4 regions of the Streptomyces sp. NPDC052101 genome follow, and region 4 is predicted to be linked to each of the others. Evidence: riboswitches for the same ligand, from Rfam matches in the RefSeq annotation. Region 4 holds a riboswitch; each other region holds the start of a gene.

Region 1 (4,786 bases), on a different contig from region 4:
TGTCTCCTCCGTGCCCGGTCTGTACTTCACCGGCCTGCCGGCCGCGTCGTCTTACGGCCCGGTGATGCGCTTCGTCTGCGGCACGGAGTTCGCCTCCCCACGGCTGACGAAACACCTGGCGGCGGCCCATGGCTGAACACCAGGCGGCGGACCATGGCGATCACCGGGCGGCGGACCACGGCTGAGGCCTTCGGGCGGACCCGTCCGGGGCCGTCACATCAGCCGCCTGCGCTCCGTCAGTGCAGTGCAAGCGATCGACGCACATCACTGACACCCAGGAGACAGCATCATGCAGGCACGGATGACCAACGCGGCCTACCTTCTCCCGACCGCCCTGAAGGGCATCGGAACGCTTCTGCAGGGGATCGGGGAAGGCGGGCTGCCGCCGGAGCTGGGGGAGATCGTCGGACTGCGGGCCAGCCAGATCAACGGTTGCAGCGCGTGCGCGCACGCCCATGCGGCGAACCTGCGCAAGGCCGGCGCGAGCGAGGAGCGGATCGCCGCCGTCGCCGCCTGGCGCGAGGCGCCGTTCTTCACCGACGCCGAGCGCGCCGCGCTGCAGCTGGCCGAGCGGATGACCCGGCTCGCCGACCGCTCCGAGGAGCCGGTTCCGGACACACTGTGGGACGAAGTGGCCGACCACTACGAAGAGAAGCAGCTGTCCGCGCTGATCCTCACCATCTCGCTCACCAACATGTTCAACCGCATCAACACCACCATCAAGGAGCCTGCGGGCACCACTTGGGGCTGACCAGTACGTAAGTACGCAGGACGACAAGATGAGTCGGCGGGGCGAGGTATCCGTATTCTCTGATCATGGCAGCCTCCCCCGCGTATGCACTGATCGCCACCGACCTCGACGGAACGCTGCTGCGCGGCGACGACAGCGTCTCCGACCGGTCGCTCGCCGCGCTCGCGCGGGTGGTCCGGGCCGGCGCCCGCCACCTGGTGGTGACGGGCCGCCCGGCCCCGCGGGTACGGCCCCTCCTCGCGCGCCTCGGCTGCACGGGGCTCGCGGTGTGCGGGCAGGGCGCACAGGTCTACGACGCCGGATCCGGCCGCCTGTTGTGGTCGGTCCGGTTGGACCGGGAGCTGGCCGAGACCGCGCTCGGCAAGATCGAGGCGGAGGTGGGGCAGGTGTACGCGGCCGTCGACCAGGACGGCGTCGACGGGCTCACGCTCATCGAGCCCGGCTATCGGATGCCGCACCCGACCCTGCCCGCGGTGCGGGTCGGCCGGCGCGACGACCTGTGGTGCGCGCCCATCAGCAAGGTGCTGCTGCGCCATGCGGCCCTGTCCGACGACGAGTTGGCGGCCATCGCGCGCGCGGTGGTGGGCTCGTTGGCGACCGTCACCATGTCGGGGCCGGGGACCGTGGAGCTGCAGCCGTCCGGGGTGACCAAGGCGACCGGTCTCGCGCTGGCCGCCGAGCGGCTCGGCATCGCCGCGCGGCAGGCCGTGGCGTTCGGTGACATGCCCAACGACATCCCGATGCTCGACTGGGCCGGACACGGGGTCGCGATGGCCAACGCGCATCCCGAACTCAAGGCGGTGGCCGATGAGATCACCCTGTCGAACGAGGACGACGGCATCGCCGCCGTCCTCGAAAGACTGTTTCCGACCGACTGACCGGCACATCAGTACGCGGCCGTCCGTGGCGGGCCCGGTGGACGCACGGCGGCCGCCCGGCACGCCCCCGTCCGTCAGGTGCGGGTACGTGCCGGGCGGCCGATGTCGTGCCGGTTCACCGACGTGCGTCGGTCTGTCGGCCGGTGTTCTGCCTCGCGGCCGGGGACCGTCAGTACGCGCTGTAGACGTTGTCGATCGAGCCGTAGCGCGCGGCGGCGTAGTTGCAGGCCGCGGTGATGTTGGCGACCGGGTCGTAGGGGGAGAACGCCGTGCCGGCCACGTGGTAGGCGTTGAAGGTCGGGTCGATCACCTGCAGCAGACCCTTGGAGGGGGTGCCCGCGGCGGCGTTGGAGTCCCAGAGGTTGATGGCCAGCGGGTTGCCGGAGGACTCCCGGATGACGTTGCGGTAAATGCCGTTGTAGCTGCCCGGGATGCCCTTCTGAGCCATGATCGCGAGCGACTCGCGGATCCAGCCGTCGAGGTTGTTCGGGTACCCGGAGACCGTGGTGGCGGTGGTGGAGGCCGTCGTGCCGGTGGCCGCGGAGGCGCCGGTGGCGCCGAAGAGCGGCAGGGCGAGGACGGCGGCACCGGTGCCGGCGACGGCGAGGGCGCGGAAGAGGCGGTTGGTGCGGGTACGGCGGGGCTGAGCGGAAGCACGCATGGGGAAGTCCTCTCCGACGCCTGCGAGGTGAGCTGTCGGGTTCGGGCGGGGAGGTGCCCGGCCGTGCCTCGGGAAAGGCACGGCTTCACCCCTAGCCGTTCCGGTGCGACGTGTGCCGTCCGGTCCGGCGACTTACCTGGGTCCCCCGCTCCTGCCGTACGAATGAGTTCGTCGATGGGTTACGCGGGCGGCGGCAGGATTCGGCGTCCGCCCGACGGCCCGGAACGTATGCGAGAGCACATGTCGGGAACAAGTACTGGATTCACACAAAGCACTATTTGACCTTGATCTGTGCCCTATGGGGTACTTGATCCTTTGCGGTTGCCAACCCTCAACTCGCCGACGGGGCAAGGAGGGAAGGGGTGGTCGGGTGGTGGGGGCGCCGATGGCCGCCCGTGACCCAACTCACGAAGTAGCAAATTAAAGCAAATCGGACATGAGGGATTCGGGTGATCGCGCAGGCGGGGAGTGGAGGGGTGCGCGGGCGGAGGTGTACTTGTTACTCCGCTCGCCTCTTGGTTCGCGACAAACCGTGCGAAGTCCTGTTAAGTCGATAAATGTCCGTTCTTACCACTTGATCAAAACCATACCGGTCATGATCCGGTACCGCCCGGGCTGGACCGGTGGGCGCTATCGGTGATCGAAAGAGGACCGGATACGCTGACTTGAGTGATGGCAGCGACCTATCGACAAACCGTGTAATCGCCAGCAGACACCTGCAGACAGGAGACCCCTCGTGACCGTCGTCGGGCCGTTCGGGCTGAGCGTGCGGGACCAGGCTCTGGAAGCCGATGTCCAGGTCGGATTGGCGGCTGTCGAGGAAGGCTTGCTCGAGGCCACCAAGAGCGAGGTCCCGTTCATCACGGAGGCCGCGCAGCACCTCGTGCGAGCCGGCGGGAAGCGGTTCCGGCCGCTGCTCGTGATGCTCGCGGCCCAGTTCGGCGACCCCTACGCACCGGGCATCGTGCCCTCGGCCGTGGTCGTGGAGCTGACCCACCTGGCCACGCTGTACCACGACGACGTCATGGACGAGGCGGCCGTGCGGCGCGGCGTGGACAGCGCCAACACCCGCTGGGGCAATTCCGTCGCGGTCCTCACCGGCGACTTCCTCTTCGCGCGTGCCTCCCAGATCCTCGCCGACCTCGGCCCCGAGGCGGTCCGGGTGCAGGCCCTCGCGTTCGAGCGGCTGGTCACGGGCCAGATCCTGGAGACCGCCGGCCCCTCGGACGGCCGTGACCCGGTCGAGCACTACCTGGACGTGCTCGGCGGCAAGACGGGCTCGCTGGTGGCGGTCTCGTGCCGGTTCGGCGCGATGATGTCGGGCGCCGACGAGACGGTCGTCGACGTGCTCACCCAGTACGGCGAGCGGCTCGGCGTCGCCTTCCAGCTCGCCGACGACGTCCTGGACATCGCCTCCGACTCGCACGAGTCCGGCAAGACCCCCGGCACCGACCTGCGCGAGGGCATCCCGACGCTGCCCGTGCTCCGGCTGCGCGAGCGGGCCGCCCGCCTCGGCCTGCCCGAGGACCTCGCGCTGTGCGAGCTGCTCGACTCCGACCTCACCGACGACGCCCGGCACGCCGAGGCGCTGGCCGCGCTGCGCGCGCACCCCGCGCTGGAGCAGGCCCGCCGGGACACCGTCCGGTACGCGGAGGAGGCCCGCGCCGCGCTGGCGCCGCTCAGGGAGTGCGACGCCAAGGCGGCCCTGCTGGAGCTGTGCGACGCGGTGGTCCACCGCGCGGGCTGAGGCCTGGCTGATCGCGCGGGCTGCCCTCCGGCTGACCGCGCGCCGACCGACGCCCGGCCGATCGCACCGGCGGCGGGTGCGGGCCGAGGGCGTGGGATGACGCCCGGCCGACGCACCGGCTGACGCCCGGCCGAGCGTGTCGATCCGTGCCCGGTCGACCGGAGGCCGCATGACACTCCGGTCGGTCGGCTTCCGCGGGACGCGGTTTCCCGGCAGCACCAGCCTTACGGTCCAGTCCTGTGCGCCCCCTTACGGCTCACTCCGCTCCGGTGAGACCCTTACGGGTCGGGGGAGTCGCTGCCCCTACGTGTCATACCGCAGGCGTACACGGAGTTGGCTCCGAGGTCTGACGCTTCCTCAAGGCCGATTTGGTGAGATGGAAACCACGGACATCACCACTCCTCACCGATTCGGGTGAGAATGGCGGCTCAGGTGCACCAGCGTGAGGACAGCCGCCGCCGACGACGGAGGTAAGGCACACATGGCACCGTACGAATCCGACGACGCAGTGGACGCGCGAGGGGACGCCGCGCGGGACGAAGCCCCGCACGCCGGGCGCCGCAAGGCCGCGCGCTACGCGGTCCCGGTCGCGGTGGTGGGGGTGGCGGCGGCCACGATCGGGCTGGTCCCGGCGCTCGCCGCCTCCGGCGACCCCGACCTGCCCAAGATCACCGCACAGCAGCTCATCGAGAAGATCGCCAAGTCGGACGTGCAGCAGCTGTCCGGCACCATGCGGATCAGCACCGACC
Region 2 (4,786 bases), on a different contig from region 4:
GATCTCCTCCAGCTGCCGCACCTGCTCCGGGGTGAGCCGGTCGAACAACGTGGCGCGCACGGTCTCGACATGCCCGGGCGCCGTACGCTCCAGTACGGCCATCCCCTCGTCCGTCAGTACGGCGATACTGCTGCGCTTGTCCCAGCGGCAGTCCTCCCGGCGCACCAGCCCGTCGCGCTCCAGGCGGGTCACCGCATAGGTCAGCCGACTGCGCGTGATCTTCAGCGTCTCGGCGAGATCGGTCATGCGCAGCCGTCGGTCGGGCGCGTCGGAGAGGTTGGCCAGCACGGAGTAGAACAGGTGCGGCATGCCGGCGTCCTGCTGGAGCTGTCGGTCGATCGCGTCCTCCAGGAGGTGCGTCGCGGCGAGGTACGCGCGCCAGGCGCGCTGCTCCTCGGGGGTGAGCCAGCGGGTCGTCATGCTGCCAGTGTAGGTTTGTTTAAAACTTGAACCAAGAGTGACTTCTGAAACTCGCAGGGAGAGCGCGCCCATGTCGTATCCGTACGTGCTGCTGTCCGCCGCCGTCTCCCTCGACGGCCACCTGGACGACACCGGCCCCGACCGGCTGCTGCTGTCCAGCCCGGCCGACTTCGACCGGGTCGACGCGGTACGGGCCTCCGTCGACGCCATCCTGATCGGCGCCGGCACGATCCGCGCCGACAACCCGCGGCTGCTGGTCAACTCCGCCGAGCGCCGCGCGGCCCGGGTGCGGGAGGGCCGGCCGGAGTACCCGCTGAAGGTGACCGTCACCGCCACCGGCGACCTCGACCCCGGCGCCCGCTTCTGGCACACCGGCGGCGCCAAGCTCGTCTACACGACCGACCGGGGCGCCGAGCTGGCCGCCCGCCGCCTCGGCGGCGCCGCCGACATCGTCCCGCTCGGCCCCGGCCTCGACTGGCGGGCCCTGCTGTCCCACCTGCACGACGTGCGCGGCGTACGGCGGCTGATGGTCGAGGGCGGCGGCACGGTCCACACCCAGCTGCTGCAGCAGGGCCTCGCCGACGAGCTGCAGCTGGTCCTTGCCCCGCTGTTCGTCGGCGACCCGGCCGCGCCCCGCCTGTTCGGCCCGGGCACCTACCAGGCCGGCCGGCTGCGGCTGACCGAGACCCGCCGTATCGAGGACGTGGTCCTCATGCGCTACGAGCCCACGGCCCCCGGCACCGGCCCGCTCCCCACCGCCGCCGACCGGCACTGGCTGCGCACCGCCTGCGAACTCGCCGCGCTGTGCCCGCCCTCGCGGACGGCGTTCAGCGTCGGCGCGGTCGTGGTCGCCGCGGACGGCAGCGAGCTGGCGCGCGGCCACTCCCGGGAGGGCGAGGACCCCGTGGTCCACGCGGAGGAGGCGGCGCTCGCGAAGATCGACCCGGCGGATCCGCGGCTGGCCGCCGCCACCGTGTACAGCAGCCTGGAGCCGTGCGCCCGGCGGGCCTCCCGGCCGGCGCCGTGCTCCGAGCTGATCCTTGGGGCGGGGGTGCGGCGCGTGGTCACGGCGTGGCGGGAGCCGGACACGTTCGTGGACGCGGCCGACGGGACCGGGGTGCTGGCGAAGGGCGGTGTCGAGGTGGTCGTACTGCCGGAGTACGAGGAGCAGGCCAAGGCGCCGAACCGGCACCTGGTGGGTTGAGTCCACCCGGAACACGCTCAGGTCAAACACTCAGGGCCCGGAAACCATTGGTTTCCGGGCCCTGAGTCTTCAGTAGCGGGGACAGGATTTGAACCTGCGACCTCTGGGTTATGAGCCCAGCGAGCTACCGAGCTGCTCCACCCCGCGTCGTTGTGTCACCAGTGTACGTCATCCGTGGGGTGCGATGCACATCGGTTCAGAGTGGGCGGGAGTATCAAGATCATCGTTACCGGCCGTGACCGGACGAGCGCCCTCCGCATGACATCGAGTCACCATCAAAAGCGTCGACGCTCCTTAGTGGCAGTCAACTCGCCCGGTTTGCGCCACTCCTGGCCGGTAAGTCCGCGGCGGAAAACGTTAATGATCAAGACGAACGGCTTGGAAAGTGACTCTGAGGTCTATTAACGTTCGATAACGCAGCGCGGTCGTCCCAGCCGTCACAAGAGGCGGCTCCGTGCGCACGCGCCGAATCCCGCGAGGGAACCGGGGAACCACCACCTTGGGGTGAATCACGCGAATGCCGGTGTGAACTCGCAGAGTCCACGCCCGGTATACGCGCGTAGGAGACCTTCCTGCTCCGAACCCGTCAGCTAACCCGGTAGGCGGAGGAAGGAAAGGAGTGCGCCCGAGTGGCGTCCAACCATCCTGCCCCAGAAGCCCCGTTCATGCCCGCGGAGGCGGAGCCCGACACCTTCGGCTACGGCGGCTACCGCGCCGAGGAGGGCCCCTGGGAGGAGTGGAACCCCACCGAGGACTCCCTCGCCCCGGTCCGTGGCCGGCACCGCGTCGCCAAGCAGCGCGGCGGATTCGCGCGCAGCTCCACCGTCCTCGGCGTCGGTGTGATGGCCGCCGTCGGCGCGGGCGGCATGGCCAGCGCCAACACCGGCAAGCCGCCGGTCTCCATATCCCTGCCAGACTCGGTCGAGCATCTCTTCGGTACAGACTCCGCCGCCAAGCCGGAGGCCGCCACCGCGCTCAGCAGGGCCGGCATGGCCTCCGACAGCGCGGACAGCGGCAACGCCGGCGAGGCCCTGCGCAACCGGATCATGGCCCAGGCCGAGCAGCAGCAGAGCAAGGCCGAGAGCAAGGCCACCACCGCCGCGCTCGCCGCCACCGAGAAGGAGACCGCCGACGCGGCCGCCAAGGCGGAGCAGGCCGCCGCCGCCAAGGCCGCCGACGCCAAACAGCAGGCGGAGGCCGACGCCAAGAAGGCGGCCGAGGCCAAGCGACTGGCCGAGCTGGCCAAGCAGTACACACTGCCGGTCGTCTCGTACACGATCACCGGCACCTTCGGCCAGCCCGGCGCGATGTGGTCCTCCGGCTACCACACCGGCCTCGACTTCGCCGCCCCCACCGGCACCCTCATCAAGGCCGTCCACAGCGGCACGGTCACCGAGGCGGGCTGGGCCGGCGCCTACGGCTACCGCACCGTCCTGACCCTGGACGACGGCACCGAGCTGTGGTTCTGCCACCAGTCCTCGATCAACGTCTCGGTCGGCCAGAAGGTCTCCACCGGCGATGTCATCGGCCGGATCGGCGCCACCGGCAACGTCACCGGCCCGCACCTCCACCTGGAGGTCCACCCGAACGGCCAGGCCAGTGCCATCGACCCGGCGCCTTGGCTGCGGGACAAGGGCCTCACCCCCTGACCGTGACATCCGTGTGAACCCGGCGCCGGTGGCGGAACGAGATCATCCACCGCCGGCGCCGATCGTCTACGACCGATACGGGTTGTACGCGGAATACGGTGCCGTCGGATACCCGTACGCCGGCCCGGACGCCGAGGGCATCTGCGCCGCCGGATATCCGTACCCCGGCCATGCCATCGCCGCCGGCGCCGCGTACACCGGCCAAGCCGGCGCAGCCGCCCGCGCCGCGTACTCCAGGGCCGGCCGAGCCAGTTCCCTCCGCTTCCACAGCTCGTCCAGCAGCTCCCGCTCCCGTACGACGAAGTCGGCCCCGGCCTTCCCCTGGCGCCCCCGGTGCCGCAGAAACGCGAGCGAGGTGGCGTACGCCTCGTACTGCGCCACCGTCCGCGCCGCCGGCCGGCCATGGTGGTGCCGGGCGTAGTCACGGGCCGTCCGCCGCGCCCCCATCGACGCCAGCGCGAACGGCTCGGCCGGCCCCAGCCACCCGGCCAGCACATACGCCGGCAGTTCCTCCCGTACGGTCCGCAGCTCCCGCTGCCGCGTCCAGATCGCGAGCCAGGTCAGCAGGCCGAACGCGGGCACCATGAAGGCGCCGTAGACGGCGAAGAAACCGAACTCGCCGAAGGTGGAGGAGCCGTTCCAGAAGGCGTGCATGCTCATCGCGAGCAGCAGGCCGCAGACCGGCAGCAGCACCCGCCGGCCGCGCTGCCGCTCGGCGGAGAGCGCGGCGATGCCGAAGCCGAGACCGGTGAGGGTGGTGAACAGGGGGTGCGCGAACGGGGACATCACGATGCGCACGAAGAAGGTGGCGGCGGTGACGGAGGCGATGCCCCGGTCGCCGGTGAGCTGGTCGGTCCCGAAGGCCGTACCCAGATAGAGGATGTTCTCGGTGAACGCGAACCCGGTGGCGGTGATGCCCGCTATCACCACCCCGTCCACGATCCCGGTGAAGTCACGCCTGCGGAAGAGAAAGACGAGCAGGACGGAGGCGGCCTTGGCGGATTCCTCCACGACGGGCGCTATCACGGTGGCGCCGAGGGTGTTCGCGCCGGCCGGGTCGGCGGTGGCGGTGGCTATCCACTTGGTCGCGAAGCTGTTGGCGATGATGGCTATCAGCGCCGCCGCGCACGCGCCCCAGGCGAAGGCGAAGATCAGGTTCCGCCAGGGGCCCGGCTCCACCCGGTCCAGCCACCGGAAGGCGGCTATGAGCCACGGCACGGGCAGCATGGCCAGCAGGAGCCCGACGACGAACCCCTCGGTGCCGGTCTGCCGGCGCACCAGCGCAAGGATGACCAGACCGGACAGCGCCAGCAGCGTGATCAGTGCCCCGTACCGCACCCACCTGCGCTGCCACCAGTGCGGATGACGGAGAACAAGGCCGTCGGGGCCCGGGGGATACGTCGGAAACGGAGGACTGGTGGCCACGGCATCGACCCTAACGGTGACGGGACGAGGGGCTGGAGCGGTTTATCGGCCCTGGTGAGATTCGGGTGATCGGTCCTGGTGCGGTACG
Region 3 (4,786 bases), on a different contig from region 4:
TCCGTCAAGAAGATGCGCGGCTACCTCGCCGAGCTGATCCACAAGAAGCGCGAGGCGCTGCCCGCCGAGCCCGCGCCCGGCGAGGACCTGATCTCCGGCCTCATCCGCGCCTCCGACCACGGTGAGCACCTCACCGAGAACGAGGCCGCGGCGATGGCGTTCATCCTGCTGTTCGCCGGATTCGAGACGACCGTCAACCTCATCGGCAACGGCACCTACGCCCTGCTCAGCCACCCCGAGCAGCGCGAGCGGCTCCAGCGGTCCCTGGCCGGAGGGGAAGAGGATCTGCTGGAGACCGGCGTGGAGGAACTCCTGCGCTACGACGGCCCGGTGGAGCTGGCCACCTGGCGGTTCGCCACCGAGCCGCTCGCCATCGGCGGGCAGGACATCGCGCCGGGGGACCCGGTGCTGGTGGTGCTCGCGGCGGCGGACCGGGACCCGGAGCGGTTCGCCGACCCGGACGTGCTGGACCTCGCCCGGCGCGACAACCAGCACCTCGGCTACGGCCACGGCATCCACTACTGCCTCGGCGCGCCGCTCGCCCGGCTGGAGGGCCAGACCGCGCTCGCCACCCTGCTCACCCGCCTGCCCGATCTGCGGCTCGCCGTCGACCCGGCCGAGTTGCGCTGGCGTGGCGGGCTCATCATGCGGGGGCTGCGCACCCTGCCGGTGGAGTTCACCCCGGTGGCCGACAAAGCCGTAGAGCCGTAGAGCCGTAGAGCCGTAGAGCCGTAGAGCCGTAGAACGGTGAACATCAGGGACGTTCAATTCCGTGATCTTCACGTGATCTGCGCGGCATGAACTTGTGACAAGTGATCGTCTGCCGATACGTTCACCCATCAGTGTGGCGAGGGGTACCAGTTCGCCACGCCGGTTCTGCTGTCGCACGAAAGGCTTCCGCATGCTCTCCGGGAACGGTCGTCACCGTCGCCCCCGTCAGGCTCCGGCCCTCCTCGTCGCGGCCGGAGTGACCGGCTCCGCCATCGCCCTCCCACTGCTCGGCGCCGCGAGCGCCCACGCGGCCGACGGCACCACCTGGGACAAGGTCGCCGAGTGCGAGAGCGGCGGTTCCTGGAGCGCGAACAGCGGCAACGGGTACTACGGCGGCCTGCAGATATCGCAGGGCGACTGGGACAAGTACGGCGGCACGCAGTACGCCGACAGCGCCGACCAGGCCAGCCGCTCCCAGCAGATCGCCGTCGCCGAGAAGATCCTGGCCGACCAGGGCACCAAGCCGTGGACCATGTGCGCGCTGACCGCCGGGCTGACCTCCAACTCCGGTTCGGTCGACGTGGACACCGGTGTCGGTGGCTCCGGCGGCTCCGGCGGGGCGAGTGACGGGTCCGGCTCCGCCGATACCTCCGACTCGTCCGGTCTGTCGGATTCATCCTCGCCGGGCTCCGGTTCCGACTCCGGTACCAGCTCCGGCTCCGGTTCCGACGCGGGCTCCGCGTCCAACTCCGCTTCCGGCTCCGATTCCTCGGGCTCTCCCTCGTCCCACTCGCCCGCCACGCCGAGCACAGGCACGGGCGCAGGCAAGGGACAGGACCAGGGTCAGGGGCAAGGCCAGGGTCAGGGGCAGGGCGAAGGGGCCACCAAGACTCCGGAGGCGACCGGCGACCCCACGGGCACCAGCACGCCCAAGTCCGACAAGGGCGACAAGTCCGGTTCGGGCGGAGATGGGGATCAGCAGGGGAGCGACAGCTCTCCCTCCGTGACCCCCGGTACCGACGACTCGGACAAGTCCCAGCAGTCCGCCGGTTCTTGGAGCCTGGTCGACACCGGCGCGCTCAGCAGTGGCGGGCGTCACCGTGGCGGTAGTGCGGACGAAAGCGCGGCAAACGGTCAGAACGGTACATCTTCTGGCCGTCACGCGACCCGCGAGCCGGGCGCGTACATCGTCCGCGAGGGCGACACCCTCGTCTCCATCGCCGACTCCCTTGGTGTCGACGGCGGATGGCATGCGCTCTACGACGGCAACAAGAAGGTCATCGGCGCCGACCCGAACCACATCACTGCCGGTCAGACCCTGAAAGTCGAGGGCGAAAAGGGCGATTGACAGGGAGAGTTGGCGCCCCACTTCATGCCTAATGTCCGGTTTGGCGAAAGTGTGGGATGAGTCTCAGAAGCCCTGATCGTCTTTGAAATTCCCTCGATCACGTGGCTACGGTCAGGATCGCTCGTCACCACGAGCCCCGGCATCCGCAACGCCGAATCCTGCCAGCGGTCGCCCGGGAACAGTCGTCGCGTCAAGCGCCGTAGGCAGGAGCGGGGGACCCAAGGTAGGTGCTGGAACCGGCGGTTGACGCCGGAACCGGCTTGGGGTGAAGCCGCAGGCCCGCGACAGCGGGCGTGCGGCCGGGCAACTCAACCGGCCCGAACCCGACAGCTCACCTCGCAGGCGTCGGTGAGGGGATCCTTCCATGCTGTTTTCCGGTAAGGGCAAGCACCGTCGCCCGTCCAAGGCCGTTCGTGTCGTCGCGCTCGCCGGTGTCACCGGTGCCGCCGTGGCCGCCCCGCTGATGGCGGCCGGCAACGCCTCCGCCGCCACCGCCTCCGAGTGGGACGCGGTCGCCCAGTGCGAGTCGGGCGGCAATTGGTCCATCAACACCGGCAACGGCTTCTACGGCGGTCTGCAGTTCTCCGCCTCCACCTGGGCCGCGTACGGCGGCACCGCCTACGCCTCGACGGCCAACCAGGCCACCAAGGCGCAGCAGATATCCGTCGCCGAGAAGGTCCTCGCCGCTCAGGGCAAGGGCGCCTGGCCGGTCTGCGGCACGGGCCTGTCCTCCGCCGCCTACAACGGCTCCGCCCCGAGCACCAGCTCCTCGAACAGCTCGTCCGGCTCGTCGAGCAAGAGCGGCAGCACCGCCACCACCCGCTCCACCGACCAGCAGGCCGCCTCCCGCTCCGCCGAGCGCACGGCCCCGGCGAAGAGCAAGACCGTCACCACCCCGACCGGCAAGACGGTCAAGAAGGGCGACGGCGAGTACAAGGTCGTCACGGGCGACACCCTCAGCTCCATCGCCGTCAAGCACCACGTCCAGGGCGGCTGGCAGAAGCTCTTCGAGCTGAACAAGGACATCGTCGAGGACGCCAACCTCATCTACCCGGGCCAGCAGCTGCACCTGAAGTGACACCTGGCTCCCAACGGACCCACAGTGCCCTCACATCCCCGGCCCGCACACTGAAGGCCTTGTGAGGGCCACCCCCGTCCCCACGGGCTCCCCGTCCCGGCGCGTGTTCCCCCGTACGCGCCGGGGCGGGGTTTTTATGTGCCGCTTTCCCCCCTCTTCACCTCGGCTTTCCCACTCTTCATCTCGGCCTCACCCGGAACCCCCTTTGTTCCGTCGATGAACAATGGGTACCGTCTGCGTGTCCTCCCCGCCCACGGGAAGGTCGGTCAGTGGCCGATCCCCCGGAGACGGTTAGGCTCTAGTCGCAAGGCACAGCCGTAAGGCACACGCGCCCCGCACTTCCAGCGTCACATCCAAGAAGGAGATGCTCGTGCCGTCCATCGACGTCGTCGTAGCCCGGGAAATCCTGGACTCCCGAGGCAACCCCACGGTCGAGGTCGAGGTCGGCCTCGACGATGGCAGCACGGGTCGTGCCGCCGTCCCGTCCGGCGCCTCCACCGGTGCCTTCGAGGCCATCGAGCTGCGCGACGGTGACCCCAACCGCTACCAGGGCAAGGGTGTCGAGAAGGCCGTCCTCGCCGTCATCGAGCAGATCGGCCCCGAGCTGGTCGGCTACGACGCCACCGAGCAGCGCCTGATCGACCAGGCGATGTTCGACCTGGACGCCACCGACAACAAGGGCTCCCTCGGCGCCAACGCCATCCTCGGCGTCTCCCTCGCCGTCGCCCACGCCGCCTCCGAGGCGTCGGACCTCCCCCTCTTCCGCTACCTGGGCGGTCCCAACGCGCACCTGCTGCCGGTGCCGATGATGAACATCCTGAACGGCGGCTCGCACGCGGACTCCAACGTGGACATCCAGGAGTTCATGATCGCCCCGATCGGCGCGGAGTCCTTCTCCGAGGCCCTGCGCTGGGGCACCGAGGTCTACCACACGCTGAAGAAGGTCCTGAAGAGCAAGGGCCTGTCCACCGGCCTCGGCGACGAGGGCGGCTTCGCCCCGAACCTCGGCTCCAACCGCGAGGCCCTCGACCTGATCATCGAGGCCATCAAGGAGGCCGGCTACGCCCCCGGCCAGCAGATCGCCCTCGCGCTCGACGTGGCCGCCTCCGAGTTCTACAAGGACGGCAAGTACCTCTTCGAGGGCAAGGAGCGCTCCGCCGCCGAGATGACGGAGTACTACGAGGAGCTGGTCGCGGCCTACCCGCTCGTCTCCATCGAGGACCCGCTGTTCGAGGACGACTGGGCCGGCTGGAAGGTCATCACCGACAAGCTCGGCGACAAGGTCCAGCTGGTCGGCGACGACCTGTTCGTCACCAACCCCGAGCGCCTGGCCCGCGGCATCGAGGAGGGCACCGCCAACGCCCTGCTCGTGAAGGTCAACCAGATCGGCTCGCTGACCGAGACCCTGGACGCCGTCGAGCTGGCCCAGCGCAGCGGCTTCAAGTGCATGATGTCCCACCGCTCCGGCGAGACCGAGGACGTCACCATCGCCGACCTGGCCGTCGCCACCAACTGCGGCCAGATCAAGACCGGCGCCCCGGCCCGCTCCGAGCGCGTCGCCAAGTACAACCAGCTGCTGCGCATCGAGGAGATCCTCGACGACGCCGCGGTGTACGCCGGCCGCAGCGCCTTCCCGCGCTTCAAGGGCT
Region 4 (4,786 bases):
CCAGCGCCGTACGACCAGGAACAGCAGCACCGGCCAGAGCAGCGCCGCGAGCGCCAGCAGCGCCTCGGCCAGGGGCTGCCGGCCCAGCGCCGAGATCCGGGTGCCGAGCACCGTGGTCGCGGCGACGGCGGTGAGTGCCCCGGGACTTCCCGCCTCCGCCACCCAGCGCAGCCGCTCGCCGCACAGCCGCAGGACGAAGTCGGCGGCCAGCGCCACCCAGGCGACGCAGACCATCGCCAACGCCAACCGGGAGACCGTCTCCGCGCCGGTCATACGCAGGCCGACCGACAGGATGCCGGTCGCCATCACGGCGGCCCCGGCCGCGGGGGGCCGGTCCGCCCACCACGCACGCAGACCTGGGATGCCGGGCATGCGCCTGATGCTAGGGAGCGGCCGGATCCCCGCCCGGGAAAGGCACGCACGCGTGGAGCGCGAAAACGCGGCACGCGTGCGTGGAACGCGGAAGGCCCGGGCGCTCCGGAGCCCGGCCGCGGTCAGCCCGGCCGCGGTCAGCCCGGCCGGACCACGCTGTGGATGATGGACTCTCCGCCGTAGTAGATCGATTCCTCGCGGACGTACGCGCCCGGTTTCGGGGCGTGGATCATCATGCCGTTGCCTATGTAGACGCCGACGTGGCTGATGTCGTCGTAGAAGAAGACCAGGTCGCCCGGCCGCGCGTCGGCCAGGGAGACCGTGGTGCCCGTGTTGACCTGGTCGTACGTGGTGCGTGGAAGCGTGACGCCGGCGGCCCTCCAGGCGGCCTGGGTGAGGCCGGAGCAGTCGTAGGAGTCCGGCCCGGTGGCGCCCCACACATAGGGCTTGCCTATCTGCGCACGGGCGAAGGCGATCGCCTTCTCGGCCTTGGTGTCGTACGAGCCGGAGGTCGAGGAGCCGGTCGACCCGGACCCCGTCGAGCCGGACCCCGTCGATCCGGAACCGGAAGCCGATCCGGACCCGGACCCCGTGGACGAGGATGATGACGAGTTGGCCTGCTGCTCGGCCTGCTGCTTCGCCAGCTCGGCCGCCTTGCGGTCCGCCTCCTGCTGCTTCTCCCGCTCGATGGCGGCCAGCCGCGCCTTCTCCTGGGCCGTCAGCTGCGACAGCAGCTCGCGCGCGGAGGCGAGCTTCGTCTGGACGGTGGCCTTGGCGGTCTGCAGGTCGTGCTGCGAGTCGGTCAGGGTCTGCAGGCTCTGAGCGGCCTCCCGCCGTTCCTTCATGGTCGCGGCCTGCTCGCCTATGTAGTCGTCGACCGCGCTCTTCTCCCGCGAGGTCAGCCGGTTCATCAGCTGGGTCTGGTCGAAGTAGTCCTGCGGGCTGTCCGCGAGCAGGAAGGTGGCCGTGTCGGGAGCGGCGACACCGGTGCGGTACTGGGCCGCGGCGAAGGAGCCCAGCTGCTCACGGGCCTTGTTGAGCCGTCCGGTGCGCCGGGCGACCTCGTTGCGCAGGGCGTCGACGCGCCCCCGCTGTTTGCCGGTCCGCTCCTTGGCCGCGTTGTACTTCTCGGTCGCCGACTCGGCCTGGCGGTAGAGGTCGTCGACCTTCTTCTCGACCTCCTCCAGGCTCGGCTTGGCGTGATCGGTTCCCGGGGTGGCCTCGGCGGTCTGAGAGAACACGGCCATGGAGGTGAGGGCGGCGGTGGCGAGGGCGGGAGCGCGGAGGCCTGCTCCGAGGTTTCCGCCGGGGCGCGGCTTGCGATGCGACGCCAAGGGAGGCGACTCCTTCCAGTGGGCCGCCTACCGGGTTAGCTGTCGGGTTCGGGCGGGGGTTCGGAAGGGTTGCCCTACGGCGTCGTCCCGGGCGGGAGTCGGCCGATTCACCCCAGGATCGGTGGGTCCCCGGCTCCGGGCACCAAGCGGAGGCGCGCCGGACTCGGCGGAGGCCGTGCGGCCCGGCGGGGATCGCCGGTAGGGGTCGTACGGCCCGGACGCACGCTAGCCAACTCGTGTGACTCCTGTGAAGGTTGGTGCGTGATATGTCCGATACATTTTTGTGACCTGGGGGCGGTTTCACGGCTGCGTCATGGGGTGGTTCCGCTGCGTGAGCGGCCGGTGGGCCGCGCGGACCGCCGGGCCGTGGAGATCGACTCTCCTCGCGAACCGGCCATGTTCCGGGGACGGCGACCGGTTGTCGGTGGGGCGCCCTAGACTCGGAGAGCGATGAGCAGCCTCTTTGACGACAGCTTCCTGGCGGACCTCCAGCCCCCTCGCGGGCACGCGGAGGAGCCCCCGCCGCCACCCGAGGACGATCACGCTCCGGAGTCGATTCCGGACGATCTGTTCGGCGGGAAGTTCGACGTGCCGCCGGACCGGGACGTCTACTACCGCGACGGCGCCCCCCGCCCCGTGCTCGACTCGGCGGCCCTCCTGGCGGGGCTGAACGACAACCAGCGCGCCGCGGTCGTGCACGCCGGCTCCCCGCTGCTCATCGTCGCCGGCGCCGGCTCCGGCAAGACCCGTGTGCTCACCCACCGCATCGCCCACCTGCTCGCCGAGCGGAATGTGCACCCGGGCCAGATCCTCGCGATCACCTTCACCAACAAGGCCGCTGGCGAGATGAAGGAGCGCGTCGAGCAGCTCGTCGGCCCGCGGGCGAACGCGATGTGGGTGATGACCTTCCACAGCGCATGCGTGCGCATCCTGCGCCGGGAGAGCAAGAAGTTTGGCTTCACCTCGTCGTTCTCGATCTACGACGCCGCCGACAGCAAGCGCCTGATGGCCCTGGTCTGCCGCGACCTGGACCTCGACCCCAAGCGCTTCCCGCCGAAGTCCTTCAGCGCGAAGATCAGCAACCTGAAGAACGAGCTGATCGACGAGGAGGACTTCGCCGCCCAGGCCGCCGACGGTTTCGAGAAGACCCTCGCCCAGGCCTACGCGCTCTACCAGTCGCGGCTGCGCGAGGCGAACGCGCTCGACTTCGACGACCTGATCATGACCACGGTCAACCTGCTGCGCGCCTTCCCGGACGTCGCCGAGCACTACCGCCGCCGCTTCCGGCACGTCCTGGTCGACGAGTACCAGGACACCAACCACGCCCAGTACGCGCTCGTACGGGAACTCGTCGGCACCGGCGAACGCTCCGCGCAGGACGCGGACACCCCGCCCGGTGAGTACGACATCCCGCCCGCCGAACTGTGCGTCGTGGGTGACGCGGACCAGTCGATCTACGCCTTCCGCGGCGCGACGATCCGCAACATCCTCCAGTTCGAGGAGGACTACCCGGATGCGACGACGATCCTGCTGGAGCAGAACTACCGCTCCACGCAGACGATTCTGAGCGCCGCCAACGCGGTCATCGAGCGCAACGAGTCCCGCCGCCCCAAGAACCTGTGGACCAACGCCGGCCAGGGCGCGCGGATCACCGGCTACGTCGCCGACACCGAGCACGACGAGGCCCAGTTCGTCGCCGACGAGATAGACCGCCTCGTCGACGCGGGCGAGGCCAAGTCGGGCGACGTCGCCGTCTTCTACCGCACCAACGCCCAGTCCCGTGTCTTCGAAGAGGTCTTCATCCGCGTCGGCCTGCCCTACAAGGTCGTCGGCGGTGTCCGCTTCTACGAGCGCAAGGAGGTCCGGGACGTCCTCGCCTATCTGCGCGTCCTCTCCAACCCCGAGGACTCGGTGCCGCTGCGCCGCATCCTCAACGTGCCCAAGCGGGGCATCGGCGAGCGCGCCGAGGCGATGATCGACGCGCTCTCCCAGCGCGAGAAGATCAGCTTCCCGCAGGCGCTGAAGCGCGTGGACGAGGCGTACGGCATGGCCGCGCGCTCCACCAACGCGGTCAAGCGGTTCAACACGCTGATGGAGGACCTGCGGACGATCGTGGAGTCCGGCGCCGGACCGGCCACCGTCCTGGAGGCGGTGCTCGAACGCACCGGCTATCTGGCCGAGTTGCAGGCCTCCACCGACCCGCAGGACGAGACCCGCATCGAGAACCTCCAGGAACTCGCGGCCGTGGCCCTGGAGTTCGAGCAGGACCGCGGGGAGGGCGAGTCGGTGGCGTTGTCCGACTTCCTGGAGCAGGTCGCGCTGGTCGCCGACTCCGACCAGATCCCCGACGAGGACGAGGACGGCTCCGGCGTCATCACCCTGATGACCCTGCACACCGCCAAGGGCCTGGAGTTTCCGGTCGTCTTCCTGACCGGCATGGAGGACGGCGTCTTCCCGCACATGCGCGCCCTCGGCCAGACCAAGGAGCTGGAGGAGGAGCGGCGGCTGGCGTACGTCGGCATCACCCGCGCGCGGGAGCGGCTCTACCTCACGCGTTCGGCGATGCGCAGCGCCTGGGGCCAGCCGTCGTACAACCCGCCCTCCCGCTTCCTGGAGGAGATCCCGCCCGTCCATGTGGAGTGGAAGCGGACGGGAGCCGCGGCGCCGGTGTCCTCCGGCCCGGCCTCCGGGATCGCGGCCTCGCTGTCCTCGACCCGCTCGCGCTCGTCGGCGTCGGGCGCGTCCGGGTTCGCCACGCGGCGCACGGCGGAGAAGCCGGTCGTCGGGCTGGCCGTCGGGGACCGCGTCACCCACGACCAGTTCGGGCTCGGCACGGTCGTCGCCGTGAAGGGCACGGGTGCGAACGCGGAGGCGACGATCGACTTCGGCGACACCAAGCCGAAGCGGCTGCTGCTGCGGTACGCGCCAGTGGAGAAGCTGTAGAACGAACGGGCCCTCGCCGTCGGCGAGGGCCCGGGGGACGCTCAGGTCGGATCGAGCCCGTGGCTCCGTAGCCACGGCAGTGGGTCTATCGCCGCCCCGCCCGCAGGACGCACCTCGAAATGGAGGTGCGGGCCCGT

What was found. A riboswitch is a leader RNA that binds a small molecule or an ion and turns the genes downstream of it on or off. The one in region 4 is predicted to bind cyclic di-AMP.
Region 1: another riboswitch for cyclic di-AMP. It lies ahead of AB0L75_RS22150 (transglycosylase SLT domain-containing protein); the one in region 4 lies ahead of AB0L75_RS31450 (NlpC/P60 family protein).
Region 2: another riboswitch for cyclic di-AMP. It lies ahead of AB0L75_RS32175 (M23 family metallopeptidase); the one in region 4 lies ahead of AB0L75_RS31450 (NlpC/P60 family protein).
Region 3: another riboswitch for cyclic di-AMP. It lies ahead of AB0L75_RS09700 (transglycosylase family protein); the one in region 4 lies ahead of AB0L75_RS31450 (NlpC/P60 family protein).

Annotation. Positions count from the first base shown of each region.
Region 1 covers NZ_JBFAWH010000012.1:92,482-97,267, reverse strand. Annotated here, with positions in the region: gene AB0L75_RS22165 (FAD-dependent oxidoreductase) at 1-136, shown strand, start outside; gene AB0L75_RS22160 (carboxymuconolactone decarboxylase family protein) at 290-751, shown strand; gene AB0L75_RS22155 (HAD family hydrolase) at 817-1,629, shown strand; gene AB0L75_RS22150 (transglycosylase SLT domain-containing protein) at 1,799-2,290, opposite strand; cyclic di-AMP (ydaO/yuaA leader) riboswitch at 2,295-2,474, opposite strand; gene AB0L75_RS22145 (polyprenyl synthetase family protein) at 3,027-4,037, shown strand; gene AB0L75_RS22140 (DUF2092 domain-containing protein) at 4,519-4,786, shown strand, end outside.
Region 2 covers NZ_JBFAWH010000023.1:95,051-99,836, forward strand. Annotated here, with positions in the region: gene AB0L75_RS32160 (MarR family transcriptional regulator) at 1-420, opposite strand, end outside; gene AB0L75_RS32165 (dihydrofolate reductase family protein) at 491-1,624, shown strand; tRNA gene AB0L75_RS32170 (tRNA-Met) at 1,698-1,771, opposite strand; cyclic di-AMP (ydaO/yuaA leader) riboswitch at 2,078-2,246, shown strand; gene AB0L75_RS32175 (M23 family metallopeptidase) at 2,254-3,273, shown strand; gene AB0L75_RS32180 (PrsW family intramembrane metalloprotease) at 3,340-4,698, opposite strand; gene trmB (tRNA (guanosine(46)-N7)-methyltransferase TrmB) at 4,741-4,786, opposite strand, start outside.
Region 3 covers NZ_JBFAWH010000003.1:520,860-525,645, forward strand. Annotated here, with positions in the region: gene AB0L75_RS09690 (cytochrome P450) at 1-711, shown strand, start outside; gene AB0L75_RS09695 (transglycosylase family protein) at 902-2,059, shown strand; cyclic di-AMP (ydaO/yuaA leader) riboswitch at 2,245-2,419, shown strand; gene AB0L75_RS09700 (transglycosylase family protein) at 2,424-3,137, shown strand; gene eno (phosphopyruvate hydratase) at 3,502-4,786, shown strand, end outside.
Region 4 covers NZ_JBFAWH010000022.1:74,568-79,353, forward strand. Annotated here, with positions in the region: gene AB0L75_RS31445 (tellurite resistance/C4-dicarboxylate transporter family protein) at 1-372, opposite strand, end outside; gene AB0L75_RS31450 (NlpC/P60 family protein) at 510-1,706, opposite strand; cyclic di-AMP (ydaO/yuaA leader) riboswitch at 1,714-1,885, opposite strand; gene pcrA (DNA helicase PcrA) at 2,157-4,649, shown strand; gene AB0L75_RS31460 (M23 family metallopeptidase) at 4,691-4,786, opposite strand, start outside.